4 regions of the Aquabacterium sp. A3 genome follow, and region 2 is predicted to be linked to each of the others. Evidence: predicted binding sites of a transcription regulator. Region 2 holds the regulator's gene; each other region holds the start of a gene.
The links. The regulator sigma-54, encoded in region 2, starts transcription at its own class of promoters, with help from an activator protein. The targets are predictions, from matches to a motif close to TGGCANGNAANCTGCTTT.

Region 1: WNB94_RS05405 (PEP-CTERM sorting domain-containing protein) is a predicted target of sigma-54. The motif match lies at 2,858-2,875, and genes of this name have one in related genera.
Region 3: WNB94_RS03065 (CmpA/NrtA family ABC transporter substrate-binding protein) is a predicted target of sigma-54. The motif match lies at 5,573-5,590, and genes of this name have one in related genera.
Region 4: WNB94_RS10945 (PEP-CTERM sorting domain-containing protein) is a predicted target of sigma-54. The motif match lies at 1,968-1,985, and genes of this name have one in related genera.

What each region holds. Positions count from the first base shown of each region.
Region 1 is NZ_JBBPEV010000001.1:1,227,109-1,234,192, reverse strand. It holds gene WNB94_RS05415 (hypothetical protein) at 1-1,326, shown strand, start outside; gene WNB94_RS05410 (low molecular weight protein-tyrosine-phosphatase) at 1,357-1,845, opposite strand; gene WNB94_RS05405 (PEP-CTERM sorting domain-containing protein) at 1,932-2,783, opposite strand; gene WNB94_RS05400 (XrtA/PEP-CTERM system exopolysaccharide export protein) at 3,198-3,800, shown strand; gene WNB94_RS05395 (XrtA system polysaccharide chain length determinant) at 3,847-5,412, shown strand; gene WNB94_RS05390 (XrtA-associated tyrosine autokinase) at 5,418-6,422, shown strand; gene WNB94_RS05385 (TIGR03016 family PEP-CTERM system-associated outer membrane protein) at 6,419-7,084, shown strand, end outside.
Region 2 is NZ_JBBPEV010000006.1:2,040-9,123, reverse strand. It holds gene argS (arginine--tRNA ligase) at 1-1,216, shown strand, start outside; gene WNB94_RS15770 (SPOR domain-containing protein) at 1,243-1,905, shown strand; gene WNB94_RS15765 (thiol:disulfide interchange protein DsbA/DsbL) at 1,929-2,582, shown strand; gene lptA (lipopolysaccharide transport periplasmic protein LptA) at 2,656-3,270, shown strand; gene lptB (LPS export ABC transporter ATP-binding protein) at 3,275-4,054, shown strand; gene WNB94_RS15750 (RNA polymerase factor sigma-54) at 4,067-5,611, shown strand; gene WNB94_RS15745 (DUF599 domain-containing protein) at 5,696-6,406, shown strand; gene WNB94_RS15740 (THUMP domain-containing class I SAM-dependent RNA methyltransferase) at 6,532-7,084, shown strand, end outside.
Region 3 is NZ_JBBPEV010000001.1:697,064-704,147, forward strand. It holds tRNA gene WNB94_RS03035 (tRNA-Leu) at 73-157, opposite strand; gene secG (preprotein translocase subunit SecG) at 333-686, opposite strand; gene tpiA (triose-phosphate isomerase) at 725-1,495, opposite strand; gene pnp (polyribonucleotide nucleotidyltransferase) at 1,492-3,771, opposite strand; gene rpsO (30S ribosomal protein S15) at 3,986-4,255, opposite strand; gene tsaD (tRNA (adenosine(37)-N6)-threonylcarbamoyltransferase complex transferase subunit TsaD) at 4,427-5,512, opposite strand; gene WNB94_RS03065 (CmpA/NrtA family ABC transporter substrate-binding protein) at 5,778-7,084, shown strand, end outside.
Region 4 is NZ_JBBPEV010000002.1:381,182-388,265, reverse strand. It holds gene WNB94_RS10950 (glycosyltransferase) at 1-1,008, opposite strand, end outside; gene WNB94_RS10945 (PEP-CTERM sorting domain-containing protein) at 1,014-1,949, opposite strand; gene WNB94_RS10940 (helix-turn-helix domain-containing protein) at 2,158-2,502, shown strand; gene WNB94_RS10935 (DUF924 family protein) at 2,509-3,066, opposite strand; gene WNB94_RS10930 (hypothetical protein) at 3,063-3,587, opposite strand; gene WNB94_RS10925 (alpha/beta hydrolase) at 3,602-4,627, opposite strand; gene arfB (alternative ribosome rescue aminoacyl-tRNA hydrolase ArfB) at 4,642-5,040, opposite strand; gene WNB94_RS10915 (hypothetical protein) at 5,040-5,435, opposite strand; gene WNB94_RS10910 (hypothetical protein) at 5,475-6,464, opposite strand; gene WNB94_RS10905 (saccharopine dehydrogenase NADP-binding domain-containing protein) at 6,476-7,084, opposite strand, start outside.

The sequences.
Region 1 (7,084 bases), on a different contig from region 2:
TTGCTGGGGCTGATGGCGGCTGCGGCCATGGCGGTGCTGTTGATGTCGCTGCCGCAGGGTGCTGCCTTGGTGCCGCAGGCACCCGTGACCCGGCCCGCCGAGAGCCTGCGCGAAGTGCGCGGCCTGATGCACCGGGGCTTGTTGTTCAAAACCTTGCATGGCGAGCCGCTGGTGCTGAACCTGCCCTTGGCCGACCTGGCCTCGGTGGCCCAGGACGCGGCAGGGCGTGTGGCGCAGGGCCGCGCCCGTTTGCGCGCCGACGAGCAGGTGCTGTGGCTGGAGGGCAGTGTGCCTGTGCGGGCCACGCCGCTGGCCTCTTTGAGCGCCTTGGGTGAATGGTTGAACGTGACGGTGGGGCTGCGCTGGCGCGAGCAGGGCGCGCCTGAGCTGGCGCAGGTGAAGGTGGGGCGCGTGGGGGTGCCCCCGGCGCTGGCCTTGTGGGTGGCCCGCCAGGCACTGGCGCGCCACGAGTTGCTGGAGCCCGCCGAGCTGCTGGTGGCGGCCGTGGCCCAGGCCCAGGTGGCCGATGAGCAGTTGCTGCTGACGCTGCACTGGACGCCCGAGCTGCAAGGCCGCACGGTGGCCCTGGTGGTGCCTGCCGAAGACTGGCCCCGCCTGGTGGCTTATCACCGTGTGGTGGTGCAGGCCCTGAGCCGGGTGCCGCCGGCCATGCGGTACCGCCCCGGCATGCCCCTTCCCGAGTTGATGCGCGCGGTGTTTGTGCACGCACAGCAGCGCACCCTGGCCACCAGCCTGATGCCCGCCGCCAGCGAGGCCTTGTCTGCACAGGACGTGGCCGCCCGAGAAAACCGGGCCGCCCTGGTGGCGGTGGCGCTGGCGGCCAACCGCCTGTCACTGCATCAACTGCTGCCGCGCTCGGTGGCGGGGGTGTTGCCGGTGCTGCCGCCGGTGTCGGTGCAACTGCTGGCGCGCGAAGACTTTGCGCAGCACTACACCTTGTCGACCTTGTTGTCGCTGATGGTGGGTGGGCGTGTGGCCGACACGGTGGGCCTCTACAAGGAAATGGCCGACGCCGACAAGGGCCTGGGCGGCAGTGGCTTCAGCTTCAATGACCTGGTCATGAACCGTGCCGGGATCCGGCTGGGCCAACGCGCCCGCCAAGACCCGGTGGCGCTGTTGCACCGCCTGGGGGGTGAGGCCGCGCTGTTGTCAGACCGCGATTTTGTGCCTCAGGTGGACGGCTTGCCGGAGTTTTTGAACCGGCCCGAGTTCATTCGGCGGTTCGGGGGCTTGAACGATGCCCGCTTCCGCCAGGTGCTGGACGCCATGGACCAGACGCTGGCCGGGCTGCCAGTGTTGCGCTGACCGACCCGCCTTGGTGCGCCTCCATGCCACTCAGTGCACGGGGGTGCGGTCCATCAGCAGGCGGCGCAAGGCGCCATCCACGCTGGATTCGCACAGGCTGAGCACGCGCTGAAAGCCCTGTGCGCTGCCGAAGTAGGGGTCGGGCACGGTGTGGGGGGCGGGCAGGCCGGCGTAGCTCAGCAGCAGGTGCACCTTGTGGTGGTGCTCGTCCGGGCAGCGCTTGAGGGCCGAGCGCAGGTTGTCCTGGTCCATGACCAGGATCAGGTCGTGCTGGGCAAACCAGGAGGTTTGCACGGGGCGGGCTCGGTGCTGCTGGATGTGCTGGTAGCCATGCTGCAGTGCCAGCTTGACGGCGCGAGGGTCGGCCGGTTGGCCTTGCGACGAGCGCGAAATGCCGGCCGACGACACCCGCACCTTGTCACTCATGCCGCGCAGCGCCAGGTGGCGCTGAAAGACCGCTTCTGCCAGCGGAGAGCGGCAGAGGTTGGCTTGGCAGAGGAAGAGGACACGACGTTGCATCGCCGCATCCTACCAAAGGGTTCAGCCCCTCCAGAAAGCAGTAAAGCCCACCAAAGGTGGGCTTTACGTTCAGCAAAAAACCTGAATCAGGCTTGCTTGCGGCGGCGGGTGGCCACGGCCAGACCGGTCAGGGCCAGGCCAACCAGGGCGATCGAAGCAGGCTCAGGCACGTTGAAGGTGATGTTGCCGTCCAGCGAAGTGCGGCGGAACAGGTAGGTGCCAGGCTCGTTGGCCACGATGGTCGAGGCGGTGATGGTGCTCGGGCTTTCGGTGGCGTTGATGCGCCACGTCAGGGCCTCGGGGTCGATGTCGTAGAAGCTTTGGCCAGTGCCGGCGTCCACGAAGAAGTTTTGCACGAAGGCATCAGCGCCCACCCAGCTGTAGTCGACATCGCCTTCCAGCACCAGCTGGTTGGTGTTGTTGCTGCTGGTGACAACGTCCAGCTCAGCCACCTTGGTGCCGGGGGGCACGGTGGAGTCACGGTAGTACAGGGTGACGGTGCCGCCGGTGTAGTTGATGAAGCCACCGCTGGTGATGGTGCCGGTCAGGTCCAGGCTGTAGGTCAGGCCCCAGGTGCCGAAGAAGCCGTAGCCGAAGGGTGTGCCGTTCGTGAAACCATTGCCATCGGCCACGCCCGTGTTCAGGGTGTCGATGTTGATGGTGTCAGGATCGGCAGGGGCGGCCAGACCGGTGGTGCCAAAACCGTAGGTGTTCAGCACGCTCAGCGAGTTGGTGACACGAACTTGGGAGCCCACGTTGGTGTTGTTGTTCAGGAACACGGTGTAGAAGCTGGTGCCGGTGAAGCCCAGGTTGTCGACCGTGCTGGTTTGCGTGCTGCTGTTGCCGCCGAAGTCGGCACCGTTGTCGATCACGAATGGCGTGGCACCAGCGGTGGACACGAAGGCAGCTGCAACTGCGCTCAGAACAAACTTTTTCATGGAACTCTCCGATTGAAATGACTGCTGACTTGATCCGGTTGGCAAGCACAGGTGCGCTGCCAGATGCCAACCAATAAGCACATGGTGTGCCAGCTTGGCTTGCGCCTTTAAAATCAATGACTTGCGAAATCTGGCATGCCGAATTCTGATTGGTGTGTCAAAAAAACCGACAGGTTGGTGGGCATGACTGGGGGCGGCGCAGGCCGTGTCCGCCCCTGTGCTCAAGTTTAGGCGGCGGGGGCCGTAAAAAATGCACGCGACGCCCGTACAGTGGTGTTTTCCCCTGCACTCAGGGGGGGCACGCTTTAGGGGGGCGGTCATCCTGCCGAGGGGTGGGTGCGATAAAGTATCCGATTGTGTCGAATCTGTTTACACACATGGGAGGCGATCTTGGTCGCAACAACGTTTGATCTTATGCAGTGGGTGCGTCGGGTGTGGCTGTGCGTGTTGTGTGCCAGCCTGTGGGGCTGCGCCTCTTACCCACCTGCGCCCGCCACGGTCGAGGCCGCCGCCAGTTATGACTACCTGGTGGGCCCGGGCGACACGCTGAGCATTTCCGTATGGCGCAATCCGGAGCTGTCGATGACGGTGCCGGTGCGCCCGGACGGCAAGATCTCGTCGCCGCTGGTGTCTGACATGGTGGTGCAGGGCAAATCGGCCAAGCAGATTGCGCAAGACGTCGAGAAGGCCTTGTCGGCACTGGTGCGTGACCCGGTGGTCAGCGTGGTGGTGACCAACTTTGTGGGCCCGTACAGCGAGCAGGTGCGCGTGGTGGGTGAGGCGGCCAAACCCCAGGCGCTGCCCTTCCGTCAAAAGATGACCGTGCTGGACGTGATGATCGCCGTGGGCGGCCTGACCGATTTTGCAGACGGCAACTCGGCCACGATCGTGCGCGCCGCAGACGGTGGCAAGCGTTATTCGGTGCGGCTGCACGACCTGCTCAAGCGGGGCGACATCGGTGCCAACGTCGAGATGCTGCCAGGCGACATCCTGATCATTCCGCAAGGTTTGCTCTGACCTCGTGTCCTTGACCTTTTCATTGGCCGGCTGAGGCGAGCGCTGCATGGAAGAACTGATCAAACAGGTGCTGACCATCCTGCGCGGTATGTGGAAGTACCGCCGCGCGGGGATGGCCGTGACGTGGGTGGCCGCGCTGTTGGCCGCTGGCGGCGTGCTGACCATGAAGGATCGCTTCGAGGCCTCTGCCCGGGTGCACGTGGACACGCAAAGCATCTTGCGCCCACTGATGTCGGGCCTGGCGGTGCAGCCCGACGTGGAGCAGCAGGTGTTGATGCTGAGCCGCACCTTGATCAGCCGGCCCAATGTGGAGCGGCTGATCCGCAGCGCCGACCTGGACCTGACGGTCAAGACCAAAGAGCAGCGCGATGCCTTGATCGACGAGGTGACCAAAAACGTGCGCATCCGCGCCACGGAGCGCGACAACCTGTACACCTTGTCGTACACCGACACCTCGCCCGATCGGGCGCAGCGGGTGGTGCAGGCGCTGCTCACCATCTTTGTCGAGTCGAGCCTGGGTGCATCGCGCACCGATTCGGACTCGGCCCGGCGTTTTCTGGAAGAGCAGATCAAGGCCTACGAAACCAAGCTGGTCGAGGCCGAAACCCGCCTGAAGGATTTCAAGTTGCGCAATCTGGAGGTGCAGTTTGAGGGCGATGCCGATTCGGCGGCCCGCATGTCCCAGATTGCCGAGCAACTGCGCGAGGCGCGTTTGCAATTGCGTGAGGCGGAAAGCGCCCGCGAGGCCGCGCGCCGTCAACTTGACATTGCCCGGGGTGCCGGTGCCCGTGCGGCGGGCGCCGCGCCGCTGGCCACCCCCATGACACCGGAGCTGGACGCCCGCATCAACGAGCAAAAGCGCACGCTGGACGCCTTGCTGCAGCGCTACACCGATCAGCACCCGGACGTGCAGAACACGCGGCGCCTGATCCGTGACCTGGAAGAGCAGCGCAAGCGCGAGATCCAGGCGTACAAGGCCAATCCGTCGGATTCGTCGCTCAACAGCTCGATAGAGTCGTCGCTGGCGGTGCAAGAGCTCAACCGCACGCTGGCCGGTCTGGAGGTGCAGGTGGCCAGCCTGCGTGCGCGCACGGGTGAGTTCGAGTCGCGCCTGGCCCGTGCACGCGAGCAGCTGAAGCTGGCGCCGCAGCTGGAGTCCGAGCTGGCGCAGCTCAACCGCGATTACGAGGTGCACCAGTCCAACTACAAAGACCTGGTGTCTCGCCGAGAGTCGGCGTCCTTGTCCAGCGAGCTGGAAACGGCGTCCAGCGTGGCTGATTTCCGGGTGATCGATCCCCCGCGCGCCAACAAGACGCCCGTGGCGCCCAACCGCGTCCTGCTGTTGCCGATGGCGCTGGTGGTGGGCTTGGCCGTGGGTGGGGCCGTGATGTTCTTGCTCAGCCAGATCCGACCGGTGTTCTTTGACGCTGCGTCGTTGAGCGCCGTCACCGAAATGCCGCTGCTGGGTGTGGTGTCCAAGGTGATCAATGAAGAGGTGAAGCGCCAGGAGCGCCGAAGCCTCAAGCGCTTCGGGCTGGCCCTGGCGGGCCTGGTGGGTCTGTTTGTGATCGGGATGGCAGCCCTGTCGTACCGACTTGGTCAACTGAGTTGATGTCCATGACAAATTCGATCGAACAAGCCGCCGCCCGCCTTGAACAACTCCGCAAGGCCGGCGCCTTCATGGACGACAGTGCGCCAGCGACGCCAGCGCCCGCGGCACCACCAGCACCTGCGCCCGCAGCCGCCCCGGCTGAATTGCCGGTGCTGGTGGAAGAGCCGCTTAAAGAGCCCGTCAAAGCCGAGCCGTTTGGAGAAGACTCTGCGTTTCCGGGCGTGGGCACCGTCTCGCGCGTGGTCAACATCGACATAGCGCGCCTGGCCGCGCTGGGGTGCATCACGCCCGATGCCCCTCGCTCGCACATCTCCGATCAGTACCGCGTGATCAAGCGCCCCTTGCTGGACAACGCCCGGGGCAAAGGCGCGGCCTTTCTGGAAAGCGGCAACTGCATCATGGTGACCAGCTCGCTGCCCGGTGAGGGCAAGAGCTTCACGGCCTTGAACCTGGCCATCAGCATGGCCATGGAAATGGACCACACGGTGATGCTGGTGGACGCGGACGTGGCCAAGCCATCGCTGATGAAGATGCTGGGCCTGCCGCCCAGCCCAGGCCTGCTCGATTTGCTGGTGGACGAGACACTGGAGATGTCGAAGGTGCTGTTGCGCACCAACCTGGGCCGCCTGACCATCCTGCCCAGCGGCTCGCCGCGTGACAGCGCCACCGAGTTGCTGGCCAGCTCCAGCATGACCCACCTGGTCGAAGACATGGGCAAGCGCTACAAGGACCGGATCATCATTTTTGATTCGCCACCCCTGTTGTTGACCACCGAATCGCGCGTGCTGGCCACGCACATGGGGCAGATCGTGATGGTGGTGCAGGCTGAAAAGACCTTGCAGGCGCAGGTCAAACATGCGCTGGCCACGATCGAGTCCTGTCCGATCAAGCTGATGCTGCTGAACCAGGCGCGCTCGGGTGGCACCGATGCCTACGGCTATGGCTATGGTTATGGCTACGGCTACGGTGAGAAAGAAGCCAAAAGTGCCGAGGCCGGAGGAGGCTCATGAGCCGTCACATGCATCGCCGCCGGGCGGCGTGCGCCACCGCGGTGTGTCTGGGGGCTGCCGCCTTGCTGGCCCATGGCCCGGCGCACGCTCAGTCCGAGCCGCCCCAACAAACCGCTTCGGGCACCACGGCATCGACCAAGCCCCGATTGTGGATTGAGCCTTCGTTGCAAGTGCAAGCGGCGGTCAACCACCGCGCCGAGGGTGGAGGCTTCAAGTTTCCGCTGGCCGACCGCACGGGCGCCGAGGTTCAGGTGTCGCCCGGTTTGCGCGTGGTGGGTGATTTGCCCAAGGCCCGCTTTTCTGTGGATTACGTGCTGACGGGCGCCACCCGATCACGCCATCTGTCAGACGCAGAAACCTACCACCGGCTCAACAGCCTGGGCCAGTTCGAGCTGGCCGACAACACGCTGTTTCTGGACGTGCAGGCCCAGGCGGCGCGACAGGCCGTGTCGGCATTGGGTGCCCCCTTCCAGTCCACGGGCTCGGACGCCAACCAGGCGCAGACCTGGTCGGGACAGCTGTCGCCCTACGTGAAGGGCACCCTGCCAGGGCAGGTCAATGCCTTGTTGCGCCATACCGTCGGTGTGGTGGGTTCGGACGCGGCCAACCGCGCCGACACCACCACCCACCAGACCGCCTTGAGCTTGGGGCGTCAGGTGGGC
Region 2 (7,084 bases):
GCAGGTCACCCGCGAGTTCTATTACAACGACGCCGGTGTGCAGATCGCCACCCTGGCGGCGTCCACCCAGGCTCGCCTGAAGGGCTTGAAGCCCGGTGACGCCGACTGGCCCGAATCGGCCTACAACGGCGACTACATCGCCGACATCGCCGAGGCCTTCCTGGCCAAGGCCACTGTCAAGGCCGACGACCGCGAGTTCACCGCCTCGGGCGATGTGAATGACCTCGACGGCATCCGCCAGTTCGCGGTGGCCTACCTGCGCCACGAACAAGACCTGGACCTCAAGGCCTTCGGCGTTCGTTTCGACAACTACTACCTCGAATCCAGCCTCTACACCTCGGGCCGAGTCGAGTCTGCCGTGCAAAAGCTCAAAGACGCCGGCAAGACCTTCGAAGAAGGCGGCGCGCTGTGGTTGCGCTCCACCGACTACGGTGACGACAAAGACCGCGTCATGAAGAAGTCGGACGGCGGCTACACCTACTTCGTGCCCGACGTGGCTTATCACATCGCCAAGTGGGAGCGCGGCTTCGAGCAGTGCGTCAACATCCAGGGCTCCGACCACCACGGCACCATCGCCCGCGTGCGCGCCGGCCTGCAGGCGGCCGGCGTCGGCATCCCCCAGGGCTGGCCCGACTACGTGCTGCACAAGATGGTCACCGTGATGAAGAACGGCGAAGAGGTGAAGATCTCCAAGCGCGCAGGCAGCTACGTCACCCTGCGCGACCTCATCGAGTGGACCAGCAAGGACGCGGTGCGCTTCTTCCTGATCAGCCGCAAGGCCGACACCGAGTTCGTCTTCGACGTTGACCTGGCCTTGAAGCAGAACGACGAGAACCCCGTGTTCTACGTCCAATATGCCCATGCCCGCATCAGCAAGGTGCTGCGCGACTGGTGTGCCGAGCATGGTGGCGCCATGGAGGCCTTGCCACAGGCCGTCCTGGCGCGCCTGGACGCCCCCACCGAGTTGGCCCTGATGGCCAAGCTCGCCGCCTACCCCGACATGCTCACCGAGGCCACCCAGGGTCTGGCGCCGCATGACGTCGCGTTTTACCTGCGTGACCTGGCCGGCGCCTTCCACAGCTACTATGCAGCCGAGCGCTTCCTGGTGGACGACGCCGAGCTGTGCGCGGCGCGCATGGCCTTGCTGGCCGCCACCGCCCAGGTGCTGCGCAACGGCCTGGCCCTTCTGGGTGTGTCGGCGCCAGCGTCGATGTGAGCCCCGTGAATCAAGAAAGGACGACGATGTCTGCACAACCCAAGGCCCAGCGTGGCGGATTCATCCTGGGGATGATCGTTGGCGTGCTGGTGGGGCTGGCCCTGTCGCTGGCCGTGGCGGTCTATGTCACCAAGGTGCCCTTGCCCTTCATCGACAAGGTGCCTCAGCGCACGGCAGAAGACGATGCGCTGGAAGCCGAGCGCAACAAGAACTGGGATCCCAACAGCCCCTTGTACGGCAAGAACCCCGCCGTGCCGCGCGATGGCCCCATGGCCCCCGTTGAGCCGGTCGTGGGCATCGCGCCCGCCGAGTCGGCCGCCAGCGCCGCCGCACCGATCGCCAGCGCCCCGGTCGCACCCGCCAAGCCCGCGTCAGGGGCGGCCGCCCCCGTGGCCCGCGACCCCGCCGCCATCCTGTCGGGACAACCCGTGTCCACCGCGCCCGCCGCTGATGCGTTGAACTACCAGGTACAGGCGGGCGCCTATGGCAGCCAGTCTGAAGCCGAACAGCAAAAGGCCAGGCTGGCACTGATGGGGCTGGAGTCCCGCATCCAGGCGCGCGAGGTCAATGGGCGCACCATGTACCGCGTGCGGCTGGGGCCCTATGCCGAGCGCGCGCAGGCCGATGCCGTGCGCGTCAAGCTTCAAGACGCTGGCATCGAGTCGGCCCTGGTGCGGATGCAGCCCTGAGCGATCAAGAAAGGAAGTTCTGCATGAATCGACGTGAGTTTTCCATCCAGACGGCCGCCACCCTCGGCGCCGGCAGCCTGTTGTGGTCTGCGCCTGCGGGTGCTCAAGGCGGGCCCGTCGAAGGCACGCACTACGTGCGCCTCAACGAGCCGGCCCCCGTGTCTGCCCCCGCCGGCAAGGTGGAGGTGGTCGAGTTCTTCTGGTATGGCTGCCCGCATTGCTTCCATTTCGAGCCCTTCGTCGAGGGCTGGTCAAGCAAGTTGCCCGCCGATGTCGCCTTTCGCCGCGTGCCGGTGGCGTTCCGTGAGCGCCCCTTCGGCGTTCACCAGCAGCTGTACTTCGCCATCGAATCCATGGGCCTGATCGACAGCCTGCATCCCCGGGTGTTCAAGGCCATGCACGAGCAGCAACAGCGCCTGGACACGCCGGAGGCCATCGCCGAATTCGTGGGCCGCAACGGGGTGGACAGCGCCAAGTTCATGGCCGTGTTCAAGTCATTCGCGGTGCAAACCAAGTGCCGCCAGGCCCGCTCGCTGACCGATGCGTACCGCATCGACGGCGTGCCCGCGCTGGGCATTGCCGGACGCTACTACACGTCCATTTCGCTCAATGGCACGCCGGCGCGTACACTGGACACCACCAACGCCCTGATCGCCCGATCGCGCCGCCCTGCCTGAATCAGGCTGTTGTTCACGGGCCTGGTGCACTGGCGCTGGGCCGCGCTTCATGGCAGAATCTTCTGCAAGAAACATGCCGAAGATTTTGTTGATGTCCACTGGTTTTCCCCTGTCATGGCCTGGCTGGCGCCTGGTGATGCGCTCAGCCTTGATGGCTGGCGCCGCGCTGGCTGCGGTCGCGCACGCCGAAAAGGCCGACCGGGCACAGCCCCTGGTCTTCGCTGCGGATGCCGCTCGTGTGGACGAGGCCAGCCGGGTCAACATCCTCACGGGGCGGGTGGAGATCACCAAAGGCACCATGGTGGTTCGGGCCGATCGCGTCGAAGTGCGGCAAAACCCCGGTGGCACCCAGACGGCCGTGGCCTCTGGTGGGCAAGAGGGGCGGGCCTACTTCCGGCAAAAGCGTGAAGGTCTCAATGAGTTCATCGAAGGCGAGGCCCTGCGCATCACCTACGACGGCGTGCAGGATCTGGTCGTGTTTTCCGGGCGCGCCGTCATGCGTCGGCTCTCTGGTGGGCAGGCCGCTGACCGGGTCTCGGGCGACACCATCACCTACGACAACAAAACAGGTGTCTTCCAGGTGGCCGGTGCACCTGCTGCCAACAGTGGCGCCAGCCGTGGCCGCGTGCAGGGCGTGATCACGCCTCGCAGCGACGCCCCCAATGCAGCCGGGCCAGCCGGGCGTTGAGCACATGAGCGATCCTCGCCCCCCCACTCCCGGCGACGCCACCACGGCCCGTCTTCACGCTCAGGGCTTGCGCAAACGTTACGGTGCCCGCACGGTGGTGCACGACGTGCACGTGTCGGTGGGCGCCGGCGAAGTGGTGGGCCTGCTGGGCCCCAACGGCGCAGGCAAAACCACCTCGTTTTACATGATCGTGGGGCTGGTTCGGGCTGACGCCGGCACCATCGACATCGACGGTGAACGGGTCGAGCGCCTGCCCATCCACCAACGCGCACGTCGCGGCCTGAGCTACCTGCCCCAGGAGGCCTCGATCTTTCGAGCCCTCACGGTCGAAGAAAACATCCGCGCGGTGCTGGAGTTGCAGCACGACGCGCAAGGCCGACGGCTGTCCGAGGCCGAGCTGCGCCAACGGCTCGACACCCTCTTGCAAGACCTCAGCATCGAGAAGCTGCGCTCCAGCCCCGCCATGGCCTTGTCGGGCGGCGAGCGTCGCCGTGTCGAGATCGCGCGTGCCTTGGCCACCCAGCCGCGCTTCATCCTGCTGGACGAGCCCTTTGCCGGGGTCGATCCCATCGCCGTCATGGAGATCCAGCGCATCATCCGTTTCCTCAAGGCCCGCGACATCGGTGTGCTCATCACCGACCACAACGTGCGTGAAACCTTGGGGATCTGTGATCGCGCCTACATCATCAGCGAGGGCCGCGTGCTGGCCGAAGGCGCCCCTGCCGAGATCATCGACAACGCCGACGTCCGCAAGGTCTACCTCGGCGAGCACTTCCGCATGTGAGGCAGCCGCGCCATGAAGCCTTCACTGCAGTTCCGGCTTTCTCAGCACCTGGCGCTCACCCCTCAGTTGCAGCAGTCCATCCGTCTGTTGCAGCTGTCCACGCTGGAGTTGCATCAGGAAGTCGAGCAAATGCTCGAACAAAACCCCTTCCTCGAGCCCGACGACGAATTTGCTTCGCTGGAAACCGCCGCCTCGCAAGAGTTCGAGCGGCAGCGGCAAGAGCAACTCAGCCGTGATGACCGCGCCACCGACACCGATGGCCCCGGCGGTGAGGCCGAACCTGCCGGCCTGGATGGGCTTGAAGCGGGCGCCACCGAGCGTGATGATTGGGAAAACGGCACCGAGCGCGATGACTTTGACGGCATCCGCGAAACGCCTTCGCGCAACAACAGCGACGACGACGACCACGACCCGCTGGAGCGCAACAGCGAGTCCATCAGCCTGCAAGAGCACCTGCGCCACCAGCTCAATGGCATGCGCCTGTCGCCCGCCGACAAGGCGGCCGTCGATGTCCTGATCGAGTCGCTCAACGAAGACGGCTACCTGGCCGACGCCCTGGAGGACGTTGCCAACAGCCTGCTGGGTGGTGAGGACGACGATGTCGACGAGGACTCGCGCGACGAACTCCTGTCGCGCCTGCGCTGCGCGCTGGGCTGGCTGCAGAGCCTGGAGCCCGTCGGCGTCGGCGCCCGCAACCTTTCCGAGTGTCTCTTGCTGCAGTTGCGCGACCAGGACGATCACCCGGCCTGCGACGTGGCCCGGGCCATCTGCCGCGATCACCTCGAACTGCTGGCCCGCCGCGACATGCGCAAGCTCATGGCGGCCACCGGTGCCGATGAGTCGCAGCTCAAGGCCGCACAGTCCCTCATCGTCAGCCTGGAGCCCAAGCCCGGCCGGGCTTTCACGCGGGCTGAGGCCAACATCATCGTGCCCGACGTCATCGTGCAAAAGTCGGGGCGTGGCTGGAAGGTGGTGCTCAACCCCGACGTCATGCCCAAGCTGCGCATCAACGACCTCTACGCCCAGGCCCTGCGTGCCAGCCGGGGCCCCCGCGGCGGTGGCGAGGGCGCGCACGCCTCGCTCAGCTCCCGCTTGCAGGAGGCCCGTTGGTTCGTCAAGAACATCCAGCAGCGCTTCGACACCATCCTGCGGGTCTCGCAGGCCATCGTCGATCGCCAGAAGAATTTCTTCACCCATGGCGAGATCGCGATGAAACCGCTGGTGCTGCGCGAAATCGCCGACGAACTCGGTCTGCACGAGTCCACCATCTCGCGGGTCACCACCGCCAAGTACATGAACACGCCCTTCGGCACGTTCGAGCTCAAGTACTTCTTCGGCTCATCGCTCAACACCGAAGCCGGCGGCAACGCCTCCAGCACCGCCGTGCGCGCCCTGATCAAGCAGCTCGTCGCCGCCGAAGACCCGGCCAAGCCCTTGTCAGACAGCCAACTCTCGTCCATGCTGGAAGAGCAGGGCATCCAGGTGGCGCGCCGCACCGTGGCCAAGTACCGCGAGGCCCTCAAGATCGCGCCCGCGAACCTGCGCAAGTCGCTCTGACGGCCCCCGCTGGCGGCCGCCGGGGGTGCCGTCATCGCTTCTCGTCACCGTTTCTTTTTGTGAACACCTCCATCTCCCTGCCCCATGCTGTTGCCATTTGAGCGAGCCATCGCCATCCTCCCCTGGCAGGACTGGGCGGCCCTGAGCCTGTTCTTCTTTGGCTGGGTTGCTTATGCCCAGTTCGCCTCGCGCCGAGCCCGGGTGCAGCGCACCTTGCTGGCCAGCACCAACCACTACCGCATGCACTGGATGGCCCAGGTCACCCACCGCGACCAGCGCATCGTGGACGCCGCCATCACCCAGAACCTGGCCAGCAGCCCCAGCTTCTGGGCGTCCACCACCATCCTGATCCTCGGGGGCTTGCTGGCGGTGCTGGGCACCCACGACCGCGCCAGTGAACTCGTCAAGGACATCCCGTTCGCCGCCCGCACCACGCTGCTCGTCTTCGACATCAAGCTGCTCATCTTGCTGTCCGTGTTCATTTACGCTTTCTTTCGCTTCACCTGGTCCATGCGCGTGTACTCCTTCGGTGCCATCCTGGTGGGGGCCGCGCCCAATGTCGACGTGTTCGACCGTGGCCAGGCCGATCGCGACGAATTCATCCGGCGCGCGGGCAAGCTCATGGGCATGGCCGCCGAGAGCTTTGCCGATGGCTTGCGCGCCTACTACATGTCGTTCGCGGTGATCGCCTGGTTCGTGTCCCCGATCTTCTTTGCCCTGGCCACCCTCGCGGTGCTCTGGATCCTCTACCGACGTGAATTCCTCTCGGACGTGCTTGCCGTGCTCAACGCCTGAGCCCGCCCCTGTCGCCGCGCCGATCGTTTGCCTCTCGCTTGCCCATGACCACCTCCGCCCCCCGTCCCCGCCGTGTCCCGGCGCCTGCCTCGCGCCCAGGCCCTTCGCGCCCGGCGCCCGCCGCCATGCCCGGGGGTGGCCATGTGGCTCCCCGTGTGCTTCATGAGCCTGTGCTTTTCCTGTCTTGCGCCAGCGGTGTCGAGCCACTCTTGCTCGACGAGGCCCGTCGCATCCTGGGGGCATCGGCGCGCCTGTCCGAGGGCCGAGGCGGCATCGAGGTGCGTCCGCCCGTCGATCTGCCCGAAGGTGCCCCCCGGCAGCAGGCGGGGCTGGAGCAGGCCATGCGCCTGAACCTCGAAAGCCGCCTGGCCCAGCGCGTCTTGTGGCGCGTGGCCGAATCCACCTACCGTCATGAAGACGACCTCTACCGCCTGGGCCGTCTCGTCGACTGGGCGCAGTGGATCACCCCCCGTCACACCCTGCGCGTGGACGTCGCGGCACGCCGCAGCCCGCTGCGAAGCCTGCAGTTCGCGGGCCTGCGCATCAAGGACGCCGTGTGCGACCACCTGCGCGAACGCACCGGCGAGCGCCCCAGCGTGGACACCCGACACCCTGACCTGGGTGTGCAGCTGTTCCTGGACGAGGCCCGCGCGCTGCTGTACATCGACACCTCCGGCG
Region 3 (7,084 bases), on a different contig from region 2:
TCCCAGACATCCGCTTCGATCTGACAAACGGCGCTGGTCATGGGGAGGGCACAGGACTCGTTGTATCTGTTTTGGTGCCGACGGCGAGACTCGAACTCGCACAGCTTTCGCCACTACCCCCTCAAGATAGCGTGTCTACCAATTTCACCACGTCGGCATGCTTGGGTCACCACGAGCCGCTCGTAACGGCTTGGGTGAGCCCCCGGTTTTGCGTGAGGATGGCTCACCGGAGACTCAAATTCTAACCTGAATTCAGGGCCAACCCCAGGGTGATGTATGGCTGGCGCGTCAGTTTCTGCGCCAGATTCACCGCCGGGGCCAACTCGTGCAGCTCACTGCCCGGGGATGAGCGCAGCCCCCGACGCCGGCGTGGCCGGCACCGAAGCAGCAGCAGGCGCCGAAGCAGCCTGGTCAAGGATGCTGGACGGCTTGGACGCGTCTGCGGGCAAGTTGCCCACATAGGCCAATGCCAGGGTGCAGGCAAAAAACACGGTGGCGGCCACGGCGGTTGAGCGCGAGAGGAAGTTGGCGCTGCCGGACGCGCCGAACAGGCTGCCCGATGAGCCACTACCGAACGAGGCCCCCATGTCGGCCCCCTTTCCGTGCTGCACCAGCACCAGGCCGATCATGGCCAGGGCCGAAGCCACCTGCAATAGCACCACCAGGGTGACGAAAGCGTGTTGCATGTTTGAATACTCCGGATTCGATCAGATACCCGGCCACCTCAAGCGGCACGGGCAATCGCGGCGAAATCAGCCGCCTTCAGGGCGGCACCGCCAATCAAGCCACCATCGATGTCGGCCTGCGCGAAGAGCTGGGCGGCGTTGTCAGGCTTGACCGAGCCACCATAAAGCAAGGGCACCGATGCGGCCTGCGCCTGCGCCGCACCCGACTGCGCCGCACCCAATTGGGCCCGCAGGAATGCATGCACCGCCTGGGCCTGCTCGGGGCTGGCGGTTTTGCCGGTGCCGATGGCCCAAACGGGCTCGTAGGCCACCACGATGCGGACCAGATCAGCACCCAAGGTGCTGATCACGGCCTGCAACTGCCGCCCCACAACCGCTTCGGTCTGGCCAGACTCACGCTCTGCCAAGGTTTCACCCACGCAGACGATGGGCGTCAAACCGTGGGCCAGCGCGGCCTTGGCCTTGTCGGCAACGAGCTGATCGCTTTCAGCGTGGTAGCTGCGGCGCTCGGAATGCCCAACGATGGCATAGCGCACACCCACATCCACCAGCATGGGGCCCGCCACCTCACCGGTGTAGGCGCCTTGCGTCTGCACGGACACGTCTTGCGAGCCCACCGCAATGCCACTGCCCTGCAAGGCCGCAGCCACCTCGGCGAGGTAGACGAACGGAGGGCACACCGCCACGCTGGCGCGCGGCGCGGTGCTCGCCAGGTCAGCCGCCTTGAGGCCCTCGATCAGTTCGGCATTGAAGGCACGGCTGCCGTGCATCTTCCAGTTGCCCACCACCAGCTTCTTCATGGCCATCACTGCTGTTGTTGCTGTTGGGCCTGACCGTCAGCAGACTCGCCACCCATGTCCAGGGGCTGCTGGTCGGCACGGGGCGCACGATCACGGCGCTCGCCACGATCGCCACGGTCACGGCGCTCGCCACGATCACCGCGATCACCACGGTCACGACGCTCCCGAGGCTGTTCCTCAGGCATGCCTTCAGGACGCTCCAGCAGCGCCTTCATGGACAGCTTGACGCGACCCTTCTCGTCGGTCTCGAGCACCTTCACGCGCACGACCTGACCCTCTTGCAGGTAGTCGGACACCTTCTCGACACGCTCGTGGGCGATCTGGCTGATGTGCAGCAGACCATCCTTGCCGGGCAGCAGGTTCACCAGAGCACCGAAATCGAACAGCTTGGTGACCGCGCCTTCGTAGATGGCGCCGATTTCGACCTCGGCCGTGATCTCGCCGATGCGGCGCATGGCGTCGTCGGCCTTGCCGGCGTCGGTCGAGGCGATGGTGATCACACCGTCTTCAGCGATGTTGATCTGGCAGCCGGTTTCTTCCGTCAGGGCACGGATGGTGGCGCCACCCTTGCCGATCACGTCACGGATCTTCTCCGGATTGATCTTCATCGTGTACAGACGGGGCGCGAACTCGGAGATCTCCTGACGGGCGCCGCCCATGGCTTCGCTCATCTTGCCCAGGATGTGCAGACGGGCTTCCTTGGCCTGGGCCAGCGCCACCTGCATGATTTCCTTGGTGATGCCCTGGATCTTGATGTCCATCTGCAGGGCGGTCACGCCAGCGGTGGTACCGGCCACCTTGAAGTCCATGTCGCCCAGGTGATCTTCGTCACCCAGGATGTCGGTCAGGACGGCGAACTTGTTGCCTTCCTTGATCAGGCCCATGGCGATGCCCGCCACGTGGGCCTTCATGGGCACACCGGCGTCCATCATGGCCAGGCAGCCGCCGCACACAGAGGCCATCGACGACGAGCCGTTGGACTCGGTGATCTCGGAGACCACACGCACGGTGTAGCCGAACTCGTCCTTCGGCGGCAGCAGCGGCACCAGGGCGCGCTTGGCCAGGCGGCCGTGGCCGATTTCACGGCGCTTCGGCGAGCCCACGCGACCGGTTTCGCCGGTGGCGAACGGAGGCATGTTGTAGTGGAACAGGAAGGTGTCGCGGAAGTCGCCGGTCAGGGCGTCGATGCGCTGGGCGTCTTGTTCGGTGCCGAGGGTGGCAATGACCAGGGCCTGGGTTTCACCACGGGTGAACAGGGCCGAGCCGTGCACGCGGGGCAGCACGCCGGTGCGGATCTCGATGGGGCGCACGGTGCGGGTGTCGCGACCGTCGATGCGGGGCTCGCCTTCGAGAATTTGGCTGCGCACGATGCGGGCTTCGATGTCGAACAGCAGGCCTTCAACCTTGACGCCGTCGAACTCGATGCCCTGGGCGGTCAGCGCATCCTTGACTTCAGCATAGGCGGCGCGGCAAGCCTGGGTGCGGGCTTGCTTGGAGCGGATCTGGTAGGCGGCGCGCAGCTTTTCTTCGGCCAGGCCATTGACCGTGGCGATGAAGGCTTCGTCCTTGGCGGGCGGCTGCCAATCCCACATGGGCTTGCCGGCGTCGCGCACCAAGTCATGGATGGCGCTGATGGCGACGTTGCCTTGCTCGTGGCCAAACACCACACCGCCCAGCATGATTTCTTCAGACAACTGGTCGGCTTCACTTTCCACCATCAGCACGGCGGTTTCGGTGCCGGCGACGATGAGGTCCATCTTGGAATCGGCCATCTGAGCCAGGCTGGGGTTCAGCACGTACTCGCCGTTGATGTAGGCCACGCGCGCCGCACCGATGGGGCCATTGAAGGGGATGCCAGCGATGCTCAACGCAGCGCTGGAGGCGATCATGGCGGCGATGTCGGATTGAACTTCAGGGTTCAGCGACAGCACGTGGATGACCAGCTGCACTTCGTTGTAGAAGCCTTCGGGGAACAGCGGGCGGATCGGACGGTCGATCAGGCGCGAGGTGAGGGTTTCGTGCTCGCTGGGCTTGGCTTCACGCTTGAAGAAGCTGCCCGGGATCTTGCCGGCGGCGTAGGTCTTTTCGATGTAGTCGACGGTCAGAGGGAAAAAATCCTGACCGGCCTTGGCGGTCTTGGCGCACACGACGGTGGCCAGCACGGTGGTGCCTTCGATGTCAACCACGACAGCGCCGGTGGCCTGGCGTGCGATTTCGCCGGTTTCCATGGTGACGGTGCGGCCGCCCCACTGGAAGGTCTTGGTGACTTTGTTGAACATGGTCATGAGTGAATGCTCCTGTGTTGGATGACGGCCTTGGCCGCCGGGTCGCCTGCGCCACTCATGCGCGATGCCATTCCAGGGGCCCTGCCCTGCACCCTGCTGGACAGGGCCCTTGGAATGACACAGCGTTCGCCCGATCGAGTGAAGCTTTGGCGTTCAAAGACAAAAAGCCTGTGCTGGAAACGAACCAGACAGGCTTTTTGTCGTCATGTGGTGCTTACTTGCGCAGGCCCAGCTTCTGGATCAGCGCAGCGTAGCGGTCGTAGTCCTTGGACTTGAGGTAGTCCAGCAGCTTGCGACGACGGCTGACCATGCGCAGCAGGCCGCGGCGACCGTGGTGGTCTTTCTTGTTGGCCTTGAAGTGGGGGGTCAGTTCGTTGATGCGAGCGGTCAGCAGGGCCACTTGCACTTCGGGAGAGCCGGTGTCGGCTTGGCCACGGGCGTTGGCCTTGATGATCTCGGCCTTGTTGAGGTCAGCGATGGACATGTGTTTCCAGTCTTGGGCTGTGCCGAGCCTGGCGCCCCACCAGACAGCGGCGGGAAGCAGGGTTTCGGCGTTGAACTTGCGATCCCGGGTGAAACCAACCCAGGTCGTGCGTGATACCGCATTGATTTTCACAATGCAGCCTTGGAGTATACCCCAAAGCCGCCACCGAACTCAAATGGACGCCAACTCCCAGCGGGGCATCACGTCAAACGTCGCCGCATGCTGAGGCTGCGCCAGTCCGGCCTGCACCCTCATGGCCGCGGCCAAAGCGATCATGGCGCCGTTGTCGGTGCACAGGTGAAGCTCGGGGTAATGCACCCGCCCCCCCCGCCGGCGGGCGGCCTCGTCGAGTTGGTCGCGCAAGCGCTGGTTGGCGCCAACCCCCCCGGCCACCACCAGGCGCTGCAAGCCGGTGCGCTTGAGCGCGGCCAGGGACTTGCGCACCAGCACCTCCACAATGGCCGCCTGCGTGGAGGCCGCCAGGTCGGCCAGCACCGGCCGGGACGCAGGGTCTTTGAGACGAAGCTCGTCGTCAAGCCACCCCATTCGCACCAGATTGGTGCGAACAGCGGTCTTCAAGCCCGCAAACGAAAAATCCAGGTTGGCCGAGTGCATCATGGGGCGCGGCAAGTCGAAGGCGTCGTCCCGCCCCTCTTGCGCCAATCGGGAGAGGTGGGGGCCGCCCGGGTATGGCAAGCCCATGAGCTTGGCGGATTTGTCAAAGGCCTCGCCCGCCGCATCGTCCACGGTCTCGCCCAGCAGCGTGTAGCGGCCCACCCCGTCCACGCGCATGAGTTGGGTGTGCCCGCCAGAGACCAACAGCGCGACAAACGGAAAAGTGGGAGGGTCGACCGATAAAAAAGGCGACAGCAGGTGGCCCTCCAGGTGATGCACCCCCAGCAGTGGCTTGTCCAACGCCACCCCAAGGGCTGCCGCAAACCCGGCCCCCACCAGCAAGGCCCCGGCCAAACCGGGCCCGCGGGTGTAGGCGATCAAATCAATGTCCTGCAGCACCTGCCCCGCCTGCCCGAGCACCTGCCGGGCCAGGGGTACCACGCGGCGGATGTGATCACGCGAGGCCAGCTCAGGCACCACGCCGCCATAAGCCTGATGCATGTCGATCTGACTGTGCAGGGCGTGCGCCAGCAGCTCTGGGGGCTGCCCAGGCTGAATGCGCACCAGCGCCAGGCCGGTTTCGTCACACGATGACTCGACGCCAAGCACCAGACGCGTGCCTTTTTGCAGATCGGAACTCATGCATCAAGTGTAGACGGTCCCGATCCGGGGCCCGTACGCACCAAGGCACGGCATCCGGGCTGGCACACCACTTGCGTGCTTGTTGGGCAAGAGATCAACGGCGATCTCCCTCAGGAGCCTCAGGGCTCAACAAGACAAAGGTGTCAACGCCAGCAGTGGTTTACCACGCTGTTTGCGGTGGCACCTTTTTTCTTTGCCTGATGACGTCGTCGTCTCCGCATCCGCTCACATCGATCATCCGCTCAACATTGAAGGAGTTACCCAGATGTCCAACCCGATCCGCCGCCATCAACGCCGCCGGTTTCTGGCCGGCGCCAGCGCACTCGTCGGCTCCACCGCGCTGGGATTGCCCGGACTGGCTCGCGCCAAGGGGTACCCTGAAAAGGAAAGCCTGAAGTTCGGCTTCATCAAGCTCACTGACTGCGCACCACTGGTGATCGCCTATGAAAAGGGCTTTTTCGAAGACGAAGGATTGAACGTCGCCCTGGAAGCTCAAGCCAACTGGAAGGTGCTGCTGGACCGCGTGATTGACGGCCAACTGGACGGCGCGCACATGCTGGCTGGCCAACCCCTGGGCGCCACGATCGGTTTCGGCACCAAGGCGGACATCATCACCGCCTTCAGCATGGACCTCAACGGCAATGGCATCACCGTGTCCAATGCCGTGTGGAACGAGATGAAGCCTCACCTGCCCATGGAAGGCGGCAAGGTCAAGCACCCGATCAAGGCCGATGCACTGAAAAAGGTCGTCGACAAATGGAAGAGCCAGGGCAAGCCGTTCAAGATGGGCATGGTGTTCCCGGTGTCCACGCACAACTATGAGTTGCGTTACTGGCTGGCTGCAGGCGGCCTGAACCCCGGCTACTACACCTCGAACGACACCACTGGCACCAACAAAGCCGACGTGCTGCTGTCGGTCACCCCGCCGCCCCAGATGCCGGCCACCATGGAAGCCGGCACGATTCACGGCTACTGCGTGGGTGAACCCTGGAACCAGCAAGCCGTGTTCAAGGGCATTGGCGTGCCGGTGATCACCGACTATCAGATCTGGAAGAACAACCCCGAGAAGGTGTTTGGTGTTTCCAGGGCCTGGGCGGAAAAGTACCCAAACACCCACGTCGCCGTGGTGAAGGCGCTGATCCGTGCCTGCATGTGGCTGGACGCCTCGATGGCCAATCGCATCGAAGCCGTGAAGATCCTGTCCAAGTCGAACTACGTGGGCGCCGATGCCGCCGTGATCGGCAACAGCATGACGGGCACGTTCGAATTCGAGAAGGGTGACAAGCGCCCGATGCCCGACTTCAACGTCTTCTTCCGCTACTTCGCCACCTACCCGTACTTCAGCGACGCAATCTGGTATCTGACGCAGATGCGCCGTTGGGGCCAGATCACCGAGGCCAAGCCCGACAGCTGGTACATGGACGTGGCCAAGAAGGTGTATCGCCCCGACATCTACATGACGGCGGCCAAGGCGCTGATTGCCGATGGCAAGGCCAAGCCCACCGACTTCCCCAGCACGGACGGTTTCAAGGGTCCGCAGGATGGCTTCATCGACGGTGTCGTCTACGACGG
Region 4 (7,084 bases), on a different contig from region 2:
CGGCAGCGGCAACACCCAATCGGCATGCTGCACCGTTTCGGGCAACGCGCCGCGGTTGGACACCAGCGGCACCACGCCATGGCCCATGGCTTCCAGGGCCACGCGGCCGGCCGCCTCGTCCACCAGGGAGGGCATGAGCACCACCTTGCTGGCCGCCCAGATGGCCGACAGGTCATCCTGCACCGGCGCCACAAACACCTGCGGGCAAGACCGTGGCGCCACCCCCGCCCGCGCCAGGGCTGCCTGCCATTGCATGGCGCCCGCACGCCCTTCGACAATCAGAACTGGCTGCCCAGGCCGCTCGGTCTGCCAGCGGGCCACCAGGTGGGCCACCACATCGGCGCCCTTGGCCACCTCGGGGTTGATGAAGGTGACGAATGCACGAGGTGGCGCAGACGGCTCAAACACATCGGCCGCGTCAGGCTCGGGCAGAGCGGAGACCGCCGTGGAGCACACCCACACCGGGCGTGACCACGCCTGTTCATAGCGCCCCGCCAGGTCATGACTGGGGGCCCACACTTCGTCGACCTCATTCGCCCCGGACTCGGCGATGGCGCTCTGGTTGTGCATCACACGCACCACACGGCAGCCACGCTGACGCGCCCATGCCCACCGCCGCATGTCGGCGGCGTCCTGGCCAAAGGTGATCACCACGTCGATGGAGGCTTCTTCCAGCACCGCGAGGTAGCGGGCATCGAATCGGTCGCCCCAGTCATCGCACCAGTGGTGGCGACGCGCAGGAACGGTCACGAGCAGATCGGTGCTGACGCCCCGGTCCGTCCAGTGCAGCCAGGTGCCAGGCGCCGAAGCGTGGTTCAAGGGCTGCCCCGCACGCGCCAACGTGGTCGCGAGGTGGCTCAGTGGATCGGCGTTTTCACACCCCGAGGTGCACAAGGCATGCACCTGTGCCCCCGCCAGCGCAAGGGCCTCGGCCAGTTGGCGCATGCTCTGCGCCGCGCCACTGGATCGGTCGTGAACCGACTGCCCTTGCAGCAGCAGAACGCGCAAACGATTCAATGGCCCTGACGTCGACGGCGCCAAACCATGGCGCCTGCCACACCCAGCCCGGCCAGCGCCATGGCCACCGAACCGGCTTCAGGCACGGCAGTGGGGATGGCATTGATGCCCACGTCGATCGACTGGTTGGGCACCATCACACGCAGATAGTCGCCATTGATGCTGGCCGGCGCCGGGTCACCAGGCCATGTCCATCTGACACCCGCCTCGTCAAAATCCACCGTCAGTTGCGCAAACCAGTGCCAGCCGCCCTCCGGGGTGTAGTCAGGCGTGGGCAACCAGGCCTCGATCTCGCCCGTGATCCACGAGCTGCCAGGCGTGTCCAGGTAACCGCTGGCGCTGCCGGTGTAGCCACCCATGTTGCCGGGCAAAGACTGGTACTGCTCGGGCACATAGGGCGAGCCATCCCAGCTGCCTTCGTTGACGCCGATCACCAGGTTCCAGCTCACCGAGGCATAGTCGTACAGACCATCGGCCACGGGCGTGTGCGTCCAGTCCAGCAAAAACTCGTAGCCGGCCATCAGGCGATCATCCTGACCAAACTCGCCCGTCACTCGACCACCCCACACCATGGCGATGCCCGTGGTGTCGCCACGGCTGTACACCACGCTACCGGCATCGCAGCCTGAGTCGTCACATGAATAATAGGACTTGGTGTAGCGTTGCGCATCTTCAAACCGGTTGTCACCACTGAGCTTGAAGCCCAGACCCAGCGTGCTGACGCTGGTCTTGGTGGTGTCAATCTCGCCAGTGAACCAGCCCGAATTCGAATAGGTGGCCGTGGCCGAATAACCGGCCTCCAGCTCGGCCGTGGAGGGGGCCGCCGGCGTTTCATCGACTTCGACCACGGCCATGGCGCTCATGGGCATGGCTGCGATCAATCCGGCTTGCACCCATTGGCGGGCATGATCCAACAAAGGGCTGTGAGACATGTGTCGGCTCCTGATGCGTCATCAAATTGCAAGCCAATGTAGCAAGGATGCATGCGAGCGTGGGCACCCGACGGCCTCGTCTCCCCCCTGAAGTGCAGGAGGCGTGGAGGCATGCAGGGACGAGCACGCGACAATCTGGCGCCACAGCGACGTGGCAACGTCCTGTAACATTCTGTGCAGACACTGCCTGGTATTGCCTGGAGCCGTGATGGATGCACTCAGAGGCCCTTTGATGGCCGCCCTGGACACCGAAGAAGAGCTGGCCGCTTTCGTGTCGGACGCCCTGATGCGGGGCGACAGCGTCTTGCTGCTGGAGGCGCTGAAAGCCCTCGCGTGGTCCCGCTTCATCGCTCAGATGGTGGCCGCCACCGGGGTCTCGCGTGGGCAGCTTGCACCCATGCTGCAGGGCCAGACGCCCTTGACCCTGGACGTGGCCATGCGGCTGCTCAGCGAGCTCAAGCTGACGGTGTCGGTGAGCCCGAGCGCACGCAAAGACGTGCCCGCCCCACCACTGCCGGCCGAGGGCGGGGCGGTGTATGTGCGGCGCTTCTGAGCCGGCTCAGAAGCTGGAGCCGGGCTCACGCAGAAACGCCAGCTCCTCATCGGATGACGCTCGTCCCAGCACCTGATTGCGGTGCGGGTAGCGTCCAAACCGGTCGATGATGGCCTTGTGCCGCAGCTCGTAATCGTGATTGGTGGCCGGTGCCCACTGCTTGAACAGCGGCTCGGCGTGGCGGTGGATGAGTGCCGACTCGCTGTGCATGTAGGGCATCAGCAAGAAGGTGCGCTCCATGGGTTCGCTCAGCGCGGACAGCGCCCCCCGGGCCACGGCCTCCTGCGCCAGGGCCAGGGCCATCGGGTCTTGCGCAAAGGCGCCTGGCGTGCCGCGGTGGATGTTGCGCGAGAACTGGTCCAGCACGATCACCTCGGCCAGGCGGCCGCGCGGCGTCTCGCGCCAGTCCACCAATTCGCCCCGGGCGGCGCGGGTCAGCAGGCCGCCAAAGCGCGCTGCCAAGGCCTCGTCAAAGCCCGCGTCCACCGTCCACCACTGACTGGGCTGGATCTCGTCAAACCAGAAGGTCAGCACGGCTTCGGGCGCAGCGTTGGTGGTGGTCATTTTTTGGGCTCGGTGGTGGACTGTTCGCGCTGCTGCAGGATCTGGGGCACGAAGCGCTCGGAAAACCCGGCCACGAAGGTCCAGAACAAGAGTTTGGCAAGGTCGGGGCCGGTGGCGGGATAGGTGCTGCGCAGGAAGTTGATCAGGTCATCGGCCGTGGGCAAGGGCTCGCTGAATGGCGGGACGGCAAAGCGCGGAAACAAGGGGCCACTGACGATGTCGCTGAGAAAGCCCACATACAGCACGAGCGAGAAGATGCCGCCGTACACCGGCACCAGCAGGATCTGAAACCACGACTCGGACAAAAGCTCGAGCTCCTCGTCAGGCAGGTTCTTGAGCCGCTGCTGGATGCTGACGAAGCCGCCCAGCAGACCACAGCCGAAACACAGCCAGGACACCATGAGGCGCTGCTGAAAAATGAACGAGGAGGCGAAGATGGCCACCACCACGGCCAGGGCCAGCGAGGTCATGAGGATGAGCCGCTTGGTGATGGTGTGGAGCTTCTGGGTGCGACTGGACATGGCGTGTGGCCTGTTCAATGAGCGAGCGGATCACGCAGCATACCGTCTTGCCCGGCTGCGCCCCCTTGAAGATGCGCAACATGGCGCACCACGGCCTGAAGGGCTGAAGGCGCCAGGATCATGGGAATGTGACCAAGGCCGGGCAATATCTCGACGGGCCAGGCTTGGCCCGCATCGCGCACCATGCCTTGCAGCGCAGCGCTCACGAAGGCCTCATCCTCGGCACCGGCCAACACCGACAGCGGACGCCGCACCCGCTGCATCGTGGCCAGGTAGTTGGCTGGGGGCCTGAAATTGCTGGCCAGGTTGAAGTCATACGTGGACGTCAGGTGACTGCGTGCTTCCGCGTTCAGTGCAAACGCCGTCACCGGCAAATGATTGAACCAGCGAATGCCCACCGCGTTGAGGGCGGTGAGCGCCACGATGCGCGGCACGCCCACATGCACCCACCCGCCGCTGCCTGGGCGTTGGTTGGGAGCATCCTGGCTGATGAATGGAGACACCAGGAGGTAACTGTCAAAATCGCCTTGCTGAAGGCTGCCCGCCACGCGCAACACAAACCCACCCCCTGATGAGAAGCCCAGCAGGGTTGATGGCCTGGGCACCTGAACAGCCTTCACAAAGGCATGCAGATCCGATTCAAGCTGGCCGACGTGGTCGATGTGCCCTTTGGGCCCCGATGCGCCATGGCCTCGCATGTCCAACGCATACACCACGTGGCCGGCCGTCACCAACGCACGGGCCACCGCATGCATGCTCACACTGGTGGCCGACGATCCGTGCACCAGGACCACGCAGCCCTTGGCCGTTCCCGCTGGCACGTACGCACGGTAGGCCAGTGACTGCCCATCTTCAGCTTGAACGTACTGCAGATCGGGCAGCCCCTCGCGACTCAAGGCCTTGAACGGCTCGTTGATGCTGACCATGGGCGCTGGATGACGGGGCCCACCCAGCCACAACGCCATGCACAAGGCCGTGCACAACAGCAGCCACCCGAACACCATCGACCACAGCCACGACGGGACCGATTTCAAAAGCATGGCGACCTCCTCGCTCACGGCCGCACCCTGGTCCGCGACGCCTTGATGTCTCCACGCTGCGACTTCGCCTCGAGGCGGCGCTGTCGGGCTGCCCGCGTAGGCTGGGTGGGGCGACGCACAGGTGCCACGCGTGAGGCTTGCAAGATCAGCGCCTCCAGTCGGGCCAGGGCCTCGGCTTTGTTTTGCTCGCGGCTGCGTGAAGTCTGCGCCTTGATCACGATGACGCCTTCCGTGGTGATGCGCTGATCACGGGACTGCAGCAGGCGCTCTTTCACCGCGTCCGGCAGCGTCGACCGCCTGATGTCAAAACGCAGGTGCACCGCGCTGGAGACCTTGTTGACGTTCTGACCGCCTGGCCCTTGCGCGCGCACGGCGGTGAACTCGACCTCGCGCAAATGGATGACATGGCTCATCAGCAGCCCATCCATTCGTGCCATCGGGCATCGGGCGCCAGCACGGCGCGAAGCCCACGCCCTGAAACCTCGCACGATGCGCCGTTGACCAGCCACAGGCTCATGGTGACATCCCCATCCAGCTCGATGGGCCAGGTCAGTTGCCTCACACGGCGATCAGCCTGCACGAGCTCAGCCTGGGCCACCGTGCCCAGGAGGTCGTCAGCACACCGGACTTGACGAACCTGGGGGCACACGAGGGTCACGCCGGTCAGAAAGCCTGGGGCATGGCCGCCTTCGATGGCCGCCACCGCCAGACGCACCCACCAGGCGCCGTCGGCCTGCCCAACACCAGACACTTCGGACGAGGGCAGCACCAGCCGGGTGCCAGGCGATGGCGTGAACTCAGAGCTCATGATGGGCACTCAGGACTTGATCAACGGGCTGCTCAGCCCTCAATCCTTGCTCTCAAAACCAAACCAACCGAACAGGCGCTTTCGGAGCAGAAACAGCAACAGCGCAAAAACGATCACCAGCGCCTGCTCCCAGAACCCGAGGAAAGCCTTCCAGGCTCGCACCAGCAACTCCAGCAGCGAATCACTGGCCACGCGCTGGCTGTCGACACCCACGCGCACGGTGACGGATTCGGCCGATTTGGGAATGGCCGCCCCCGTGCAATCGGCGCTACTGTACAACTCCACGTCCGCCCCCACTGAAAAATCACCGGTCTTGCTGGGCAGCAGCTTGAACCTCAGCTCGGAGCCGGAAGGATCGATCCGCGCGCAGATGCTTTCGCGGGGCTCGACCTCCAGGCCCAACGCAAAGGGCTTGACACGCGCCGTCTGCCCCGAGGTGCCAAGGGACTTGGCTTGTGTGGCCATGCCGACCGGCGCCTGCGGCATGCGGCTGGTCACCCCGATCCACACGCGCAGCTCGCCTGGGGGCCCAGGGATGCTGAGCCGCTCGGTGGCTGAAGCGCGCACGCTGTAATCCTGCGGCTCAGGCGCCACCTTGTCTGCGCCTGGTGGTTCAGGTGCCGCTTCAACCACCAGTTCCACCACCGGGGCGGCCACGTCCGGCTGATCGACCGCCCCACCCGGCCGATGCATCGGCCCGACAAAGTTGGAGGACCAGGGACGGGCCGTGCCAGCCGCTGCCCCAGCCGCTGCACCGTGGCCCATCAAAGCCTCCAGCGCCGCCATCGCCGCCAGGTGGGCTTGCTCGGCCGCGAGGCGTTCGGCTGCCAGGCGTTGAGCCGCTCGACGCGCCGCCTCTCGACGCTCTGATTCTTCGCGCTCGATCTGCATGGCATCGGGCACCTGAACGTGCACAGGCGCTGGAGGCTCTGGCGGTTGAGGCTCGCTGACGGTGCTGCATGCCGCCAGGCAGACCGCTGACCCGGCGAGCAGCCAGCGCTGCGCGCGACGCACAAGAGCCACCAGCACGTCCGCGCGCCTCACGAAAGGGCCTTGCTCACGATGAACTGGTCGAGGCACCAGCGACGTTCAGCCGCTGGTGAAACAGCCTCGGCATCGCCCGCCGGATGCCACGCAAACACGGCCTCGACCAGGGGCTCCCAGTATGGGGCGGCATGGCGCATCAGCAGTTCATGATCAAGGTCTTCGGATTCCACAATGCCCGCCATCGGATGCAGGAGCAGCCATTCGATGGCACCCATCACGCCACCGACCACCTGCAGACTGGTGGCATTATTGTGCGGCGCCAGCGCTCTGGCGCGCCCAATGGACAATTGCGACCCAAACCACAACGCAGGGTAGCGGTCACTGAGCAAGAGCACCCCCAACTCGTCCATGCCGTCCACGATCTCGTCTTTCAAAACCCTGGCTGCCTGCACGTCGGCGCGGTGACCGGCCTCCAGCAAGGCCAGGCTGTCGGCCGCTTCGTCACATGGGTGGTAGGCGTAATAAACGGTCGGCCGATACACCACACGATCACCGTCGCGCAGCGTCAACCAAGACGCCATCGAGAACGCCTCGTTGTGACTGATCAGCCAGCCGGTCACCTCGCCCGCAGCCGGAGTGCGTGTCTTCACTCGGGTGTGAAC